Regions from separate parts of the Brevibacterium metallidurans genome, predicted to be linked through region 2. Evidence: riboswitches for the same ligand, from Rfam matches in the RefSeq annotation. Region 2 holds a riboswitch; the other holds the start of a gene.

Region 1 (7,348 bases), on a different contig from region 2:
GGTCAGAACTCGCCGAGGCCGTTGCGGAGGATGTCGCGAAGCACGGAGCGGTAGAGGCCGAGTTCCTCGAAGCCGTCGATTTCGGAATCCCCCAGGGCCACGGTGTCCGTTGTCAGTTCCCTGACGCAGACGACGCTGCTCGATCCGAGCGCATCTGTGCCGAACAGGAGGAGGCTGGCGACGATCGCGGTCTCGGTGCTCGGCAGCGACCTCGTCGCCAGAGACGCGACGCGGGGGTCGAGCGGGCCGGTGGGAGAGTCGTCGGGGACGAGCGAGTGGAGTTCGGGGATCGTCTCGCGCATCAGACGTGAGGGTTCGTCGTCGTCCTGGTCGAAGCTGTCGATGAGTTCGAGTTCGCGTTCGAACGTCATCCGTGACAGGGCGCCGACGAGGAGGTTCTCATCGAGCAGCGGGGTGCGTCGGGTGTACCACCGGATGACGTCCTCGGAGTCGGTGGTGAGCACGAGTGACCAGACGGCGCTGACGTCGACGTCTTCAGGGAGCGGAAGAAAGGCCCAGCCGTCGAAGATCTGCCCGAACGTCGTGATCGGAGGGGACGTCTGGTCGCCGCTGAGGACAGAGGTCACTTCGGTCGCCGGAGCCGTGCGTTCGGAATCGGTGCTGGTCTCGCTCTCGGCAGTCGCCTCGGAACCGTCTGCGGCGTCAGCTCCATCGACGTCGTCGTCGAAGGGGCTGGAGGAGAGGGTCTCGGCGAAGCGCGTCTGCGCGACGCGGAGCAGGCCCTCGATGAGTTCGCTGCTGACGTCTTCGTTGAGGAGCTCCACGTTGCCCGATTCGAAGGGGTCGTCGTCGCAGATCAGGGCGACGTAGCGGCCAGTGGGTTCGTGACCGTCGGGAAGCGGGTAGACCATGAGGCGGGACAGCGCCGCCGAGGCTTCCTCGACGAGGACGTCGCCGCTGAGATCGGACAGGGTGCGGTCCATGGGCGCAGCGGTCTCGTCGGCTACCTCGTCAGATCCGTCATCGCTGTCGACCCACGTATTCGCCGCCTCGGTTTCGACGAGGAAGCCGGAGATCTGAGCGAGGATCGTCGAGTACGACGCCCCGTCCGAGGTCCGTTCGATCCACCCGGTCTCCCCGTCCGAGTCCTCCGTTTCGAAGTAGCCCCACACCATGGTGGGGAAGAACTTCGGCGGCACGGATTCGATGATCTCCGGGCTGAAGACTCCGAAGGGAATGCGGTCGGCGTCGGGGACGGCGGGCGAATCGTTCATCGGTCAATCGTGCCACGGGAGGGGCGTGCCGCGGCCGCCGAGGTCTACGAGTGCTGAGACCGGTACGCCTCGTCGAAGAACGCGCGCTCGAGGCCGACGGCTCGCCCCCACAGCGCGGTCAGCCGGTCCCGGGTCGCGACCGCCTCGGCGTCGTCCCCTCGAGGCACGACGCGTTCGAGTTCGTCGACGAGGAACTGCACCCAGGCGGCGAAGTCCTCACCGCGGTGGAGCTCGATCCACCCGACGTGGACATCGCGAGTGGGCATGTCTCGCTCCAGCTCGCCCCAATCGAGGTAGAGCCATTCGGCGATGACGAGGACGACGAGGAGATCCGGGTACGACGCCGAGGCGACCGCCCCCTTCATGACATCCCGGAAGCCCGCGGTCGGAGCCAGCAGGACGGGGTCGGCATAGTCTTCGGGACTCACCCTCACCTCGGCGAAGGCGCGGACGAAGTACGAATCCTCATCGGCTTCGAGGAACCCGAGCTGCCGGGCGAACCGCAGCTTCGCCTCGATCCGGTCGGCATGGGCCACACACGCGCCGAGCATCGCGAGGAAGTCCTCGAAGAACTGATAGTCCTGGATGAGATAGGTCGCCATGACCTCGTCGGGGACGGTGCCCGCGAAGAGCTCCTCGACGAATCGGTGGCCGACGGCCGCCGCCCAATCCTCGTCGGCTGACCTGCGCAGCGCCTCGACGGCACCGCCTGCTGGCACAGTGATCATTCGTGTCCTCCAACTTCCTCCGCCGGCATTGCCCGGATCAGGTGTAAGGGTCTGCGTGCGCACTCTCAGCGCCGGATTCGGCGCTCCCCTGTGGTGGTTCGAGACTATCTCACATCGCCGGGACTGCGGCATCCGTCGGCACTCCGGTCACCTCGCCGAGGTGGTCGGCGAGGACCTCGGCGATTCGGGCGCCCGCAGGCTGACGTCCGGCGGCTCGCTCGGCCTTCTCGACTGCGGAGTTGTAGTTCGTGTTCGTGTTGATGTCGTAGACGACCTGCCGGCCGTCGGCGGTCTCGATGAACTCGACCCCCGCGAAGTCGATGCCGAGATCGCGCAGGAGCGCTTCGAGCCGGCCGATGAGAGGCGTCTCTGCAGTGATCGACTCCCGCCGGGTGAACTGGGCGAAGGGCGCGCCCGCGCCTGGCGCACTGCCAGCGCCGCCCGCACCCGGGATCTCGCACGCGTCGGCAGGGCAGAGTTCGAACGAGCCGGCCGAGACGTCGACGGCGACCGCGTAGTGGAAGCGTCCGCCGATGAACTCGGCGCGAGTGATGAACGGTTCGGCGGGCTGGAGGTACTCCTGGACGAGCGTGATGCCGTCGATCGGCTCGTTCGCCCCTCCCGGACCGAAGTCGGCGATCACGGCATCGAGCTCGGCCTGCGCATCGAACCGCCGCACCCCCAGCCCCTTGCCGCCCTGGTTGTGCTTCGTGATGAACGGGGGAGCGAAGTCGGCAGCCGCCTCGGCGAGGGCGCCGGATCCGAACGCCGCAGCCGTGCGGGGGACGTCGAAGCCGCGGGACTCAAGCTCCCGATGCTGACGGATCTTGCTCACCTCGAGCTCATAGACGTCCGCGCCGCTGACGACCGTGCGCCCGGCGGCCTCGAGCCACGCGAGCACGGCCCGGCCGTAGTCCTTGACGTGCGGGTCCGTGCGGGTGTGCGAGGACGCCGAGAGCCGGGACCAGAAGATCCCCTCCGGCGGCTCCGCGGAGAGGTCGATCGTCGACCCCGGCAGCAGCCATTCGACGAACTCGACGCCCTGGGCGTCGAGCGCCTCGGCGAAGGGCGGAATCCACTCGGGATTGTCGTGGATGATGTAGACCGCGGGATGGTCGGCGACGGGCAGCTGATGGGTGCGCATGGAGGCCTCGTGTCATCGGTTCGGATTGCGTGGCATATTGCTCAACAATCCTACGGGTCGCGGGATTCCCGTCGCCGCCCTTCTTCGTGTCCGTCCACCGGCGTAGACTCTGCACCATGGCTATCGCAAAGCAGCCCGTGGTCGTTCTCGATGCTCCGGATGCTGGTGAGCTCGCCAAGTTCTACGGCGACCTCCTCGACTGGCAGGTCCGCGTCGACGACGACGGCACGTGGGCAGAGATCACATCCGACTCCTGGCCGCCCATCTGCTTCCAGCAGGTCGAGGACTACCGCGCCCCGGGCTGGCCCAGCCAGGACCATCCGCAGCAGATGCACATCGACGTCATGGTCGACGACCTCGACACCGCCGAGGCGCAGGTCCTCGAACTCGGCGCCGGGAAGGCCGAATTCCAGCCGGGCGAGACCTTCCGCGTCTTCCTCGATCCCGCCGGCCACCCTTTCTGCCTCTGCGTGAACTGACCCTCCGGGATAGGGCCGTGCGCCTACGATGGGGGCCATGCGCCGCATCGCCTCCTTCGCAGACATCACCCCCGCAGCCTGGGCCAATGGTGCCGGGGAGACGACCGAACTCGTCTCCCTCGTCGAGTCCGCAGCTCTCACCCCTGACCGTGCGCGGTGGCGTCTGAGCATCGCCCGCCTCGAACGACCCGGGCCGTTCTCCTCCCTGCCCGGCGTTGATCGGACGTTCCTTCCCACCGCCGAGGTGGTCCTCGAGATCTCCGGCACCCCGCACCGGGCAGGGCCCGACAGTCCCCTGCGCTTCACCGGCGATTCCGAGGTCGTCCTCACCGAACTGAGTGAGCCTTGCTTCGCCGTCAACCTCATGGTCGAGACCGGCGGCAGTCTGCAGGGCCTGACGATGATCCCGGCACCGAGCGGACCCGCGCGCTTCGTCCTCACCCTCGACTCCGACGAGCAGTGGGGACGGTTCGACCTCCTCGAACTCGGCACGGGTGACGAACTGCCCGACCGCCTCGGCGTCGTCGGATTCGACTGACACAGCCCACGGATTCGACCGGCACTGCACACGGATCCGGCTGACGCGGTCGTCGGATTCGACCGACACCATGATCCTGGGGAAAACGTGCGAGTCGCGTGTACCGGCGATCACACGGTGCGGCATCATCGCTGGTCATGCGTGAGGTCCGACGTCTGGCGTCCAGCCGGTTCTCAGGATCGGGAGACCCCGGTCAGGAACTCCGGACCTCTGCAGAGAATACTGGGAGACGACACACGTTCTTGGAGGTACTTTGGCGTCGCATCAGAGAGACGAGCACAACCCGACCGATCCCGCAGCCGGCAGCGGCGCAGCGGGATCGACGCCGTCGTCGGAGCCGACGCCCGGCACCCAGCCGTCGCACACCCTGCCGCTCATCACCGAGGAGATGACGGCCGCCCACCCGGCGACGACCCCGGTGATGCCACCCAACCCGATCCGCCCTGACACCGCCGCCCAAACGACAGCTCAGCCGGCGACACAGCACGCGGCGACGACTGCCGCGCAGCCGACGGGCGCTCAGCCGACGGGCACGGAGGCCACCGCGGTGGCTCCGGCGCTCGGGCAGGAGACGACGAAGCTCGAGACGACCGACGACTCCGACGACGAGAAGGGCGAGAAGAAGGAGAAGAGCGGCAACGGCATCTCCGCGACCCAGCTGCTCGCCGGCGCGGGTGCCGCGGCGACCTCCTCGGTCATCGGCGGACAGCTCGGCGTCGCCGGCACCGTCATCGGTGCGGGCATCGCGAGCATCGTCACCGCCATCGCCGTCAGCCTCTACAGCAAGAGCATCGAGAAGGGCAAGGAAGCGGTCAAAGAGGTCGGGGCGAAGCTCGCACCGGCCGTGAAGAAGGGGGCAGGGCTCCCGCTCGCCGCCGGTGGTGCTGCGGCCGGTGCTGGTGCTGCCGCTGCGGCCGCTGGCGCTGCAACCGCGAAGCCGGGCACCGCGAACCCCGCCGACCCCGATGCGACCGCCGTCTACGGCACGACACCCGCCACCACTCCGAACCCTGTCGACCCAGACGCCACGGCCGTCTACGGCACGACTCCGGCCACCACCTCGAACGACGTCGAGGGTGATCGCAGCGACACCGCGTTCGGCAACCTCGACGAAGCCGAAGCGCAGGCCGAGGCGGCCGCCGGCACGGAGACCGAGGACGAACCGAAGTCCTGGTGGCAGAAGCTCAAGCGCAAGCGCGTGCTCTACCCGGTCGCGATCGGTGTGGCAGCCTTCGGCATCGGCCTCGGTGGTGTCGTCATCGCCGAGAACCTCACGGAAGCCGACATCTCTCCGGGCACCTCGGAGATCTCGAAGTCGGTCACCGGCGGAGGCGGCGGCGAAGAGTCCGGCACCTCCCAGGACGGTGGCAGCGACGGCGGTTCGGGGTCATCGAACTCCGGGTCGAACGGGCAGAACGCGAACCAGAACTCGGGCAGCGACAGCAGCTCCTCGACGACCGGCGAGAGCGATCAGTCCTCGTCCTCCGATTCGCAGGGCGACCAGACGGGAACCGATCAGGGCACGAACTCGAGCAGCGACACCAGCGGCACGAACTCGGATACCTCCGGTTCGAGCAGCTCGGGCAGCGACTCCGGCACCTCGGGCTCCGGCAGCAGCAGCTCCGCGGGTTCCGGATCGGGCAGCAGCGGCTCAGGCTCGAGCGGAAGCGGAAGCGGCAGCGGTTCGAGCGGCTCAGGCTCGGGCAGCGGGTCGGGCTCCGGCTCGGGCGGATCCGGTTCCGGATCAGGCGGCAGCGCCGCAGCCGGCCAGGGCTGACACAATCTCCCAGCGCCGGGTGGTCATCGCGACCACCCGGCGTTCTGCTGTCCGGGTTCGCACAGCCCTTGCGCCCGACTGAGCAGGGGCCATACTGGGGGAATGCCGGAACTGCCCGAAGTCTCAGCGCTCGTCGAATTCCTCCGGCCCCGCGTGGTCGGCGACTTCATCGCGCACATCGACATCGCCGAGCTCGCACTGCTGCACACGGCCGACCCGCCCCTCGACGCCGTCATCGGCCTCGAGATCACCGGCGTCACCCGGGTCGGCAAGGCGCTCATCCTCGAATTCGAGGGTCTCTTCCTCGTCTGCCGGTTCGCCCGGGCCGGGTGGCTGGTCTGGCACGATACGGTGCCGACCGGGCCCGTGCGGATGGGCAAAGGGCCGTTGGGGATGCGGGTGAGCCTCGCCTCGGGTGCCGGGTTCGACCTCACCGAGGCGGGGACCAAGAAGAACGCGTCGGTCTCCCTGGTCCGCGACCTCGCCGAGGTCGAGGCGATCGCCCATGCCGGTCCCGACGCGCTTGATCTGTCGGCCGACGAGTTCGCCGAGGTGCTCGCGGGCAGTCGCTCGCGGATCAAAACGGTGCTCGAGGACCAGTCGCTCATCGCCGGGATCGGCAACGCATTCTCCGACGAGATCCTCCACACCGCGAAGGTCTCGCCGTTCGCCACCGCCGAGAAGGTCGACGCCGGAGCCATGTATGCGGCGATGGTCTCCGTGCTCACCTCGGCCCGTGATGCCTTGGTCGGTCTGCCGCCGTCGAAGGTCAAGGCCGCGAAGAAGAAGCTCCTGCGTGTCCACGGGAGGACAGGGGAGACGTGTCCCGTGTGCGGGACGACGATCGCCGAGGTCTCGTTCGCCGACAAGTCCCTCCAGTACTGTCCCGGCTGTCAGACCGGCGACAAACGGCTGAGCGACCGACGCATGGACCGTCTGCTCAAGTAGCGTGCGTCCGTGCTCGCCGCAGCAGCGGCCGCATCGCGAGCAGACCGAGCACCGGACCCGGCAGCAGCAGCCACAGTGCGGGTTCGCCGACCACGGTGAGCACACCCTGGAGGAGGACGATGCTGATGACGCTCACGCCGAATCCGATCGAATTCATCGCCGTCAGCCCGGTGCCCGTGAGGTCGTCGGGGGCGAAGGTCGAGGCGAGTTCGGAGAACTGCGGGGAGTCCGCGACGACGAAGAGCCCCCACAGCAGCAGGACGACGACGAGCAGCGCGGGAATCCCCGGCAGTAGGGGATAGAGCAGGCACATGAGACCCGACCCGGCCAGGGCAGTCGCGGCCACGCGCGCACTTCCTGCTCTCCGGCTCACGACCCCGCCGAGGATGCAGCCGAGTGTGCCGACGGCGATGATCGCGAAGCTCGTGGCAGCCACTCCGGTGGCGTCGACCCGCGCCGAGAGTGCGGTGAGGGTGAGCGTCGGCACGACCGCCCAGAA
Region 2 (7,348 bases):
ACTTCGAGAAGTACGTCGCCGAGGCCAATCCCGACGCCAAGGTCGAATATCGCAACGCCAACCAGGACGCCTCCCAACAGCAGCAGCAGTTCGAAGCGGCTGTCACCGAAGGCGTCGACGTCATCGTCCTCGACCCCGTCGACGCCTCGGCAGTCGCCTCCTCACTGGCGAAGGCCGAAGCGAAGCAGATCCCCGTCGTCTCCTACGACCGCTTCTTCGAGGGCGCTGATTACTACACCTCGTTCGACAACAAGAAGATCGGCAACCTCCAGGGCCAAGCGCTCCTCGACGGTCTCAAGGCCAAGGGCGTCGACCCGAAGTCAGGACCGGTGTGGATGGTCAACGGCGACCCGAAGGACCCCAACGCCGCCGACTTCAAGGCCGGTGCCGAGGAGACGCTCAGATCAGCAGGTGTCGACATCGCCGCCGACCACGACACCCTCGACTGGAATCCCGACGACGCCCGACAGTGGGTCGAAGGTCAGCTCCAGGGCGGTGGTCAGAAGCCGATCGCCATCTACGCCGCCAACGACGGCACCGCCGGCGGAGTGCTCGCCGCGACGACGAAGGCCAAGCAGGACCCCGTCGTCACCGGCCAGGACGCCGAGGTCGACGGCCTGCAGAACATCCTTAAGGGCGAACAGTACGCGACGATCTACAAGTCGATCCCACCGCAGGCCGAGTTCGCCGCCAAGGCTGCGATCGCCCTGGCCGGAGGGGAGGAGCCGAAGGCCGCGACGACGTACAAGGACACCCCGACCGACTTTGTCGAGGCCAAGGTCGTCACGAAGGACACGATCAAGGACATCGTCGGCGACCAGATCAAGGCCTCGGACATCTGCAAGGGAATCGATAAGAAGCTCTGCCAAGACGCCGGAATCGAATAGGCCCCGATGACTTCCCAGACGAATGACCCGACGCCCGCTTCCGGGCGGGCGTCGGGGGACCCAGTGCTCGAACTGCGCGGCATCGCCAAACGCTTCGGTGCCGTCCAGGCGCTCACCGACATCAACCTCACCATCGGCCGCGGCGAGGTCGTCGGCCTCGTCGGCGACAACGGCGCCGGCAAGTCGACGCTCATCAAGATCATCGCCGGCGTCCACGGCGCCGACGAAGGCGAGATCCGCATGGGCGGGCGCCCACAGCGGTTCTCCTCACCGAAGGACGCCCAGAAGGCCGGGGTCGCCACGGTGTTCCAGGACCTCTCCCTGTGCGAGAACCTCGACGTCGTCGCCAACCTCTTCCTCGGCCATGAGGCCACCCGCGGCGGCGTCCTCGACGAAGTGACCATGGAGGCGAAGTCGTGGGAGCTCCTGCGCAGTCTCTCGGCGAAGATCCCGAGCGTGCGCGTGCCCATCGCCGCCCTCTCCGGGGGACAGCGGCAGACGGTCGCGATCGCCCGGTCCCTCCTCGGCGAACCCTCCATCGTCATGCTCGACGAACCGACCGCCGCCCTCGGAGTCGCCCAGACCGCCGAGGTGCTCAACCTCATCGAACGCCTCCGGGACCGTGATCTCGGGGTGCTCCTCGTCAGCCACAACATGGCCGACGTCCAAGCCGTCTGCGACCGCGTCCACGTGCTGCGCCTGGGCAGGGACGCCGGGGACTTCCCCGGTGACGAACGCACGGATGTGCTCATCGCCGCCATCACCGGCGCCAACGACAACGTCGTGACCCAGCGTGCGGCGAGGAGGGGTGAGCGCCGATGACCCGCAGCTCGTTCATCACCGACGAACGGATCTCCGACGAGGGGTTCGTGCGCACCTTCTTCCGGCGGATCAAGGAGGGCCAGCTCGGCTCGTTCCCCGTCATCCTCGCGCTCATCGTCATCGTCGTCGTCTTCCAGTCGGCGAACAGCAACTTCCTCTCCCCGGCCAACCTCGTCAACCTCTCCACGCAGGTCGCCTACCTGGCGATCCTCGCGCTCGGCATCAACCTCATCCTCCTCCTCGGGGAGATCGACCTCTCGCTCGCGCAGCTCGGCGGGCTCGCGGCCTCGGTGCTCGGTGTGCTCGTCGTCCGGCAGGACGTGCCGCCGGTCATCGCGCTGACGATCATCCTGCTCCTCGGCCTCGTCGTCGGGGCGATCCAGGGCTGGTTCTTCGCCGTCGTCGGCATCCCCGCCTTCGTCGTCACTCTCGCCGGCCTCCTCGCGTTCACGGGGCTCACCCTCACCGTGCTCGGCACCCAGAAGAACCTCTCGATGGCCGACACCTTCGCCTTCGACTTCGCCAGCTACTACTTCCCGGCGATCTGGGCGTACGTCTTCGGGGCGATCGCGGTCATCGGGTTCGCCGCGGGCCTCGTCTACTCGAAGCTGCGGCGCCATGCGCAGGGGCTCGACAGTGCGAGCTGGCTGGCCGTCATCGTCCGCATCGTGCTGCTCACGGCGATCGTCTTCGGCTTCCTCATCCTCGTCAACCAGGACTTCGGTCTCGCCCTGCCGTTCTTCCTCATGATGGTCATCGCGATCGTCATCGACCTCGTGCTGCGCAAGACGCGCTACGGGCGTTCGATCTACGCCGTCGGCGGCAAGGTCGAGGCCGCGCGGCGGGCGGGCATCCGGGTGACATGGGTGCGCATCAGCGTCTTCATGACCGCCGGCGTCCTCGCCGCCCTCTTCGGCTTCGTCAAGGCCGGAGTGACGACGAACGCCGGGTCGACGCTCGTGGCGACCCAGGATCTGCTCAATGCGATCGCCGCGGCCGTCATCGGCGGCACCTCCCTCTTCGGCGGACGCGGCACGGCCTGGGCGGCGGTGCTCGGGGCGTTCGTCGTCGGCGCCATCAACAACGGCCTCTACCTCATCGGCTTCAACTCCGACGCGCAGCAGATCATCACGGCCCTCGTCCTCCTCACCGCCGTCGTCATCGACGCGGTCAGTCGGCGCGGTCAGCGCTACGTCGGCAGGGGATAGTCGCCGAGGCGGGCGCACGGCAGCTCGAATTCACCGAGACCGCCAGTTCGCGCCGAGACCGCACCTCCAGACGTGCGGTCTCGGCGCGAAGTGGCGGTCTCGGCGGTGGTGGGACCCGTGAACCGCGCGGCCCACGCGTGCGCTGCCCGCGTCACCGGCGCCTCGGCGATCCTGATACAGTCGAAGGCAATGACATGGGGTGCCCGGGGAATCGCGCCGGGCTGAGAGGACACCCATCGAACCTGATCTGGGCCATGCTAGCGAAGGGATCGTCATGACCGACCTCGATCTGTCGTCGGCGCACGCACGTCTGCGCGCGTCGAACCCGCTCATCCAATGCATCACGAACACCGTCGTGCAGCAGTTCAGTGCGAACGTGCTGCTCGCTGTCGGGGCGTCTCCGGCGATGCTCGACCACGACGCCGACGCCGCACAGTTCGCCCACCTCGCCGGCGGGCTGCTGATCAACTTCGGCACGGCGACGAACCAGCAGTTCCTCGCCGCCGACGCCGCGATCGAAGCCGTCACCGCCGATGCGAAACCCTGGGTCCTCGACCCGGTGAGCATCGGTGCCGCCGATTTCCGCACCACCCGGATCCGCCGGGCCGCTGCCGCCGGACCCACCGCGATCCGCGGCAACGCCTCGGAGATCGCGGCACTGGCCGGCGCCGGTGCCGGCGGGCGCGGAGTCGAATCCACCGACGAAGTCGACGCCGTGCTCCCCGCCGCCGCCGACCTCGCCCGCGCGACCGGCGCGATCGTCGCCGTCTCGGGTGCCCGTGACGCCGTCGTCGCCCACATCGACGGGGTCGACCATGTCGCCCGCATCGACGGCGGACACGCGTTCATGCCGCTCGTCATCGGCACCGGGTGCTCGCTCGGCGCCGTCACCACCGCCTACCTCGCCGCGGTCCCTCCGGCGGGGACGAGTTCGCAGGCCGGACCGGCAGGCGTGGGAGCGCTCGAGAGGTTCACCGCCGTCGTCGCCGCCCACGCGCATTTCGCCGTGGCCGGTGAGGCCGCCGCGACCGGGGCACTGGGTCCGGGCCGGTACGCCATGAACTTCCTCGACGCCCTCTTCACCACCGACGACGACCGCATCGCCCGCTCCCGCGTCGCGGTGACGGCGGCATGAGCGCGGCACTCGACCGCCTCGCCGGCATCGACACCCGCCTCTACCTCGTCACCGACTCCGCGCAGTGCGCCGAGGCCGGTCGGACGGTGGCCGAGACCGTGCGCTCCGCGGTCGCCGGCGGGGTCGGCATCGTCCAGGTCCGGGACAAGGACATCGACGACACCGAGTTCCTCGTCCTCACCCGTGAGGTCGTCGCCGCCGTCGCCGAGGCGGTGGCCGGCACCGACCGCCGGGTCCCCGTCTTCCTCAACGACCGGGTGGCCGTCGCCGGGCGTCTGCGCGAGGAGGGCACGGACGTCCACATCCACGTCGGCCAGTCCGACACCCCCGTCGCCGAGGTGCGCGCCCTCCTCGGCGACGCACCGCTCGTGGGTCTCTCGGCCGCCGAGGACGCCGAATTCGCCGCAGCCCGGGCCACCGGAGCGGTCGACCTCGTCGGCATCGGCCCCGTCTTCGACACGACGACGAAGGCCGACGCACCGGCCGGGATCGGCCCGGACCGCCTCGGCGAACTCGTCTCACAGGCAGGACTGCCCGCGGTGGCGATCGGCGGGATCGACGCGACACGCGTCCCGGACCTGCGCGGCCTGGGTCTCATCGGCGTCTGCGTCGTCTCGGCGATCTGCCGCGCCGCCGACCCCGAACTCGCCGCGGCCGAACTGCTCGCCGCCTACGGGGACGGGGGAGCGGTATGAGTGTGCGCCCGCCGATCGCGCTCTCGATCGCCGGCACCGACCCGAGCGGGGGAGCGGGCATCCACGCCGACCTCAAGACGTTCACCGCCCTCGGCGTGCTCGGGACCACGGCGATCACCGCGCTCGTCGCCCAGAACACGCACGGCGTCTCCCGGGTCTACCCGATCGACGAGGACTTCGTCACCGATGAGCTCGACAGCGTCCTCAATGACATGCCCGTCGATGCGACGAAGACCGGAATGCTCGGTTCGCGCTCGCTCGTCGACCTCGTCGTCGACCGGGCCTCGACCTCGGACCTAGGGTTCTTCACCGTCGACCCGGTCATGGTCGCGACCTCCGGGCACCGGCTCCTCGAAGCCGACGCCGTTGAGTCCGTGCGCACCCGCCTGCTCCCGGTGGCCGACCTCATCACCCCGAACCTCCCCGAGGCGGCTCTCCTCCTCGGCGACGACGTCGACGAAGCGCAGACTCCGGGGCAGATGCGCGAGCAGGCGCGGGAGCTCGTGGCCCGTGGGGCGCAGGCGGTGCTGCTCAAGGGCGGGCACGCGCGCGACGGAGAGGTCGCCGACATCCTCGTCACCTCGGACGGTGAGATCACCGAGTTCGCGCACCCCCGGATCGCGACGGCGAACACGCACGGCACCGGGTGCACGCTCTCGGCGGCGATCACCGCCGAGGCGGCCGTGCTCCGGCAGGCGGCTCCCGGCTCCCGGCTGAGCCCCGAACAGGTCCGCGGTGCCGTCGAACGGGGCCTGGACTTCCTCGCCCGGGCACTCGCCTCGGCGGCGGACTGGCAGGTCAGCCTTGACCCCGCCGGTGCGCACGGACCCGTCGACCACCAGGTCGACATCACCAGGCGCTGAGACCGGCAGCCCATCCACCCCGAACCGCCCGGAGAGCGCTGCCGCTCAGCGGAGCGGGCACCATTCTGCGACGATCACCTACGACCCGAGGAGACTCACTGATGACCACGAACTTCGCCGTCGGCCCGAACACCACCGAACTCTGGGAGCACGTGCGCCCGCTCATCGAAGAGATCGAGTCGCTGCCGTTCCTCACCCAGCTCGCCGACGGCAGCCTCGACCCCGTGGCGTTCGCGAACTACATCAACCAGGACAGCATCTACCTCAGCGGGTATGCGAAGGCAATGTCCTTCCTCGCGGGGAAGACCACGGATCGGGACGAGTCCCGGTTCTGGTCCACCTCGGCGGCGGAGGCGATCACGGTCGAAGAGGACATGCACGCTCAGCTCCTCTCCGATGCCCGTCTCGGGCAGGCGCTGAACGACCTCGAGGCGAACGACCGGTTGGGAGCCTCGCCGACGACGCTCGGGTACGTGTCCTTCCTCGTCGCCACCTCGGCGACCCGGTCCTACGGGGAGGGCGTCGCCGGGGTGCTGCCGTGCTTCTGGGTGTACGCGCACATGGGCAAGGTGCTCATCGAACGCGCCGGGGCGATGAGCGAGAACCACCCGTACCGCACCTGGGTGCAGACCTACGACTCCCCGGAGTTCGACGAGTCGACCAGGAAGGCCGTGACGATCCTCGAACGGGAGCTCGAGCGGGTGCCCGAGGACGAGGTGACCCGGATGCGGGCCGCCTTCGAACGCGCCTGCGTCTACGAACTCCACTTCTGGGCCTCGGCGCACGCGATGCAGACCTGGGACGCCGCGGTCTTCGCGGTGTGAGGCGCGCAGGGCGGGTGCCTGGCTCGGGAACCCTCCTACGCTGTGCCTTCGCGGCGGTCGTCGACGATGCGGGTGAGCGGACCCAGCTGGCCGAGCGCCATCCACCCGCGGCACAGGGTGGTCCAGAGGATGACCCGGTCGACCTGGGTCAGCGGCACACGATCACGCGGCGGGCAGGCGATTCGTCCGACGAAGAAGACGACCGCAGCGAAGCCGACTCCCATGATGGTGACGATCAGCAGATCCATGACGAAAACCCCCTCGCAACCGCAGTGAAATCCTGGATTCCAGTGTCTCTCCGCAGTGGCGCGGTGGAAAGGGGCCAATCGCACATCTGTGGCCTTTTCGCGCACTGCGTGGGGTGAGGAGGCGAGGTTCCGGCGGCTGGGGCGGGCGCGGCCTCAGGAGGTACCCGAGGACTCAGGAGAACGCGAGGCTGAGACGGGTCGCCGCCTCGACGACGGCCGCTGATGCTGCCGCCCCCTGCTCGGCGGTGATCGACGCGGGAAAGGTGAAGCGCACACTCGTCTTCGCCACCTCGGCGTCGATGCCGAGCGCCAGCAGCACATGGGAGGGCTCATCCGACCCGACCGCACACGCCGACCCGCTCGACGCCGTCACGCCGAGCCGCTCCAGCTCGAGCAGCACCGCCTCCCCGCTCGTGCGGGAGAAGCAGAACGACGCATGATTCGGATTCCGCGTACTCCCACTGCCCGTCGGCTGGGCGCCCGTGAGGATCACCCCGGGCACCTGGGCGAGCACCTCGGCGATGAAGTCATCCCTGATCAGGGCCACACGCCGGGCTGCGTCGACGCGTTCGGCCTCGGTGAGTTCAAGCGCGGTGGCGAACGCGACGGCGAGGGCGACGTTCTCCGTGCCCGACCGCCGACCCGACTCCTGCCCGCCCCCGTGGA

Evidence for each region. A riboswitch is a leader RNA that binds a small molecule or an ion and turns the genes downstream of it on or off. The one in region 2 is predicted to bind thiamine pyrophosphate.
Region 1: linked by a shared signal. The riboswitch ahead of AACX88_RS16795 (TenA family protein) and the one ahead of thiM (hydroxyethylthiazole kinase) in region 2 are both predicted to bind thiamine pyrophosphate.

Annotation. Positions count from the first base shown of each region.
Region 1 covers NZ_BAAAAF010000026.1:169-7,516, forward strand. The annotation lists gene AACX88_RS16790 (hypothetical protein) at 3-1,235, opposite strand; gene AACX88_RS16795 (TenA family protein) at 1,280-1,963, opposite strand; TPP riboswitch at 1,961-2,063, opposite strand; gene AACX88_RS16800 (ATP-grasp domain-containing protein) at 2,073-3,107, opposite strand; gene AACX88_RS16805 (VOC family protein) at 3,224-3,586, shown strand; gene AACX88_RS16810 (HutD family protein) at 3,624-4,124, shown strand; gene AACX88_RS16815 (hypothetical protein) at 4,378-5,901, shown strand; gene AACX88_RS16820 (DNA-formamidopyrimidine glycosylase family protein) at 6,004-6,849, shown strand; gene AACX88_RS16825 (MFS transporter) at 6,842-7,348, opposite strand, start outside.
Region 2 covers NZ_BAAAAF010000003.1:144,050-151,397, forward strand. The annotation lists gene AACX88_RS05485 (substrate-binding domain-containing protein) at 1-887, shown strand, start outside; gene AACX88_RS05490 (ATP-binding cassette domain-containing protein) at 894-1,709, shown strand; gene AACX88_RS05495 (sugar ABC transporter permease) at 1,706-2,917, shown strand; TPP riboswitch at 3,103-3,204, shown strand; gene thiM (hydroxyethylthiazole kinase) at 3,192-4,052, shown strand; gene thiE (thiamine phosphate synthase) at 4,049-4,747, shown strand; gene thiD (bifunctional hydroxymethylpyrimidine kinase/phosphomethylpyrimidine kinase) at 4,744-5,610, shown strand; gene AACX88_RS05515 (TenA family protein) at 5,712-6,434, shown strand; gene AACX88_RS05520 (hypothetical protein) at 6,470-6,682, opposite strand; gene AACX88_RS05525 (cysteine desulfurase family protein) at 6,855-7,348, opposite strand, start outside.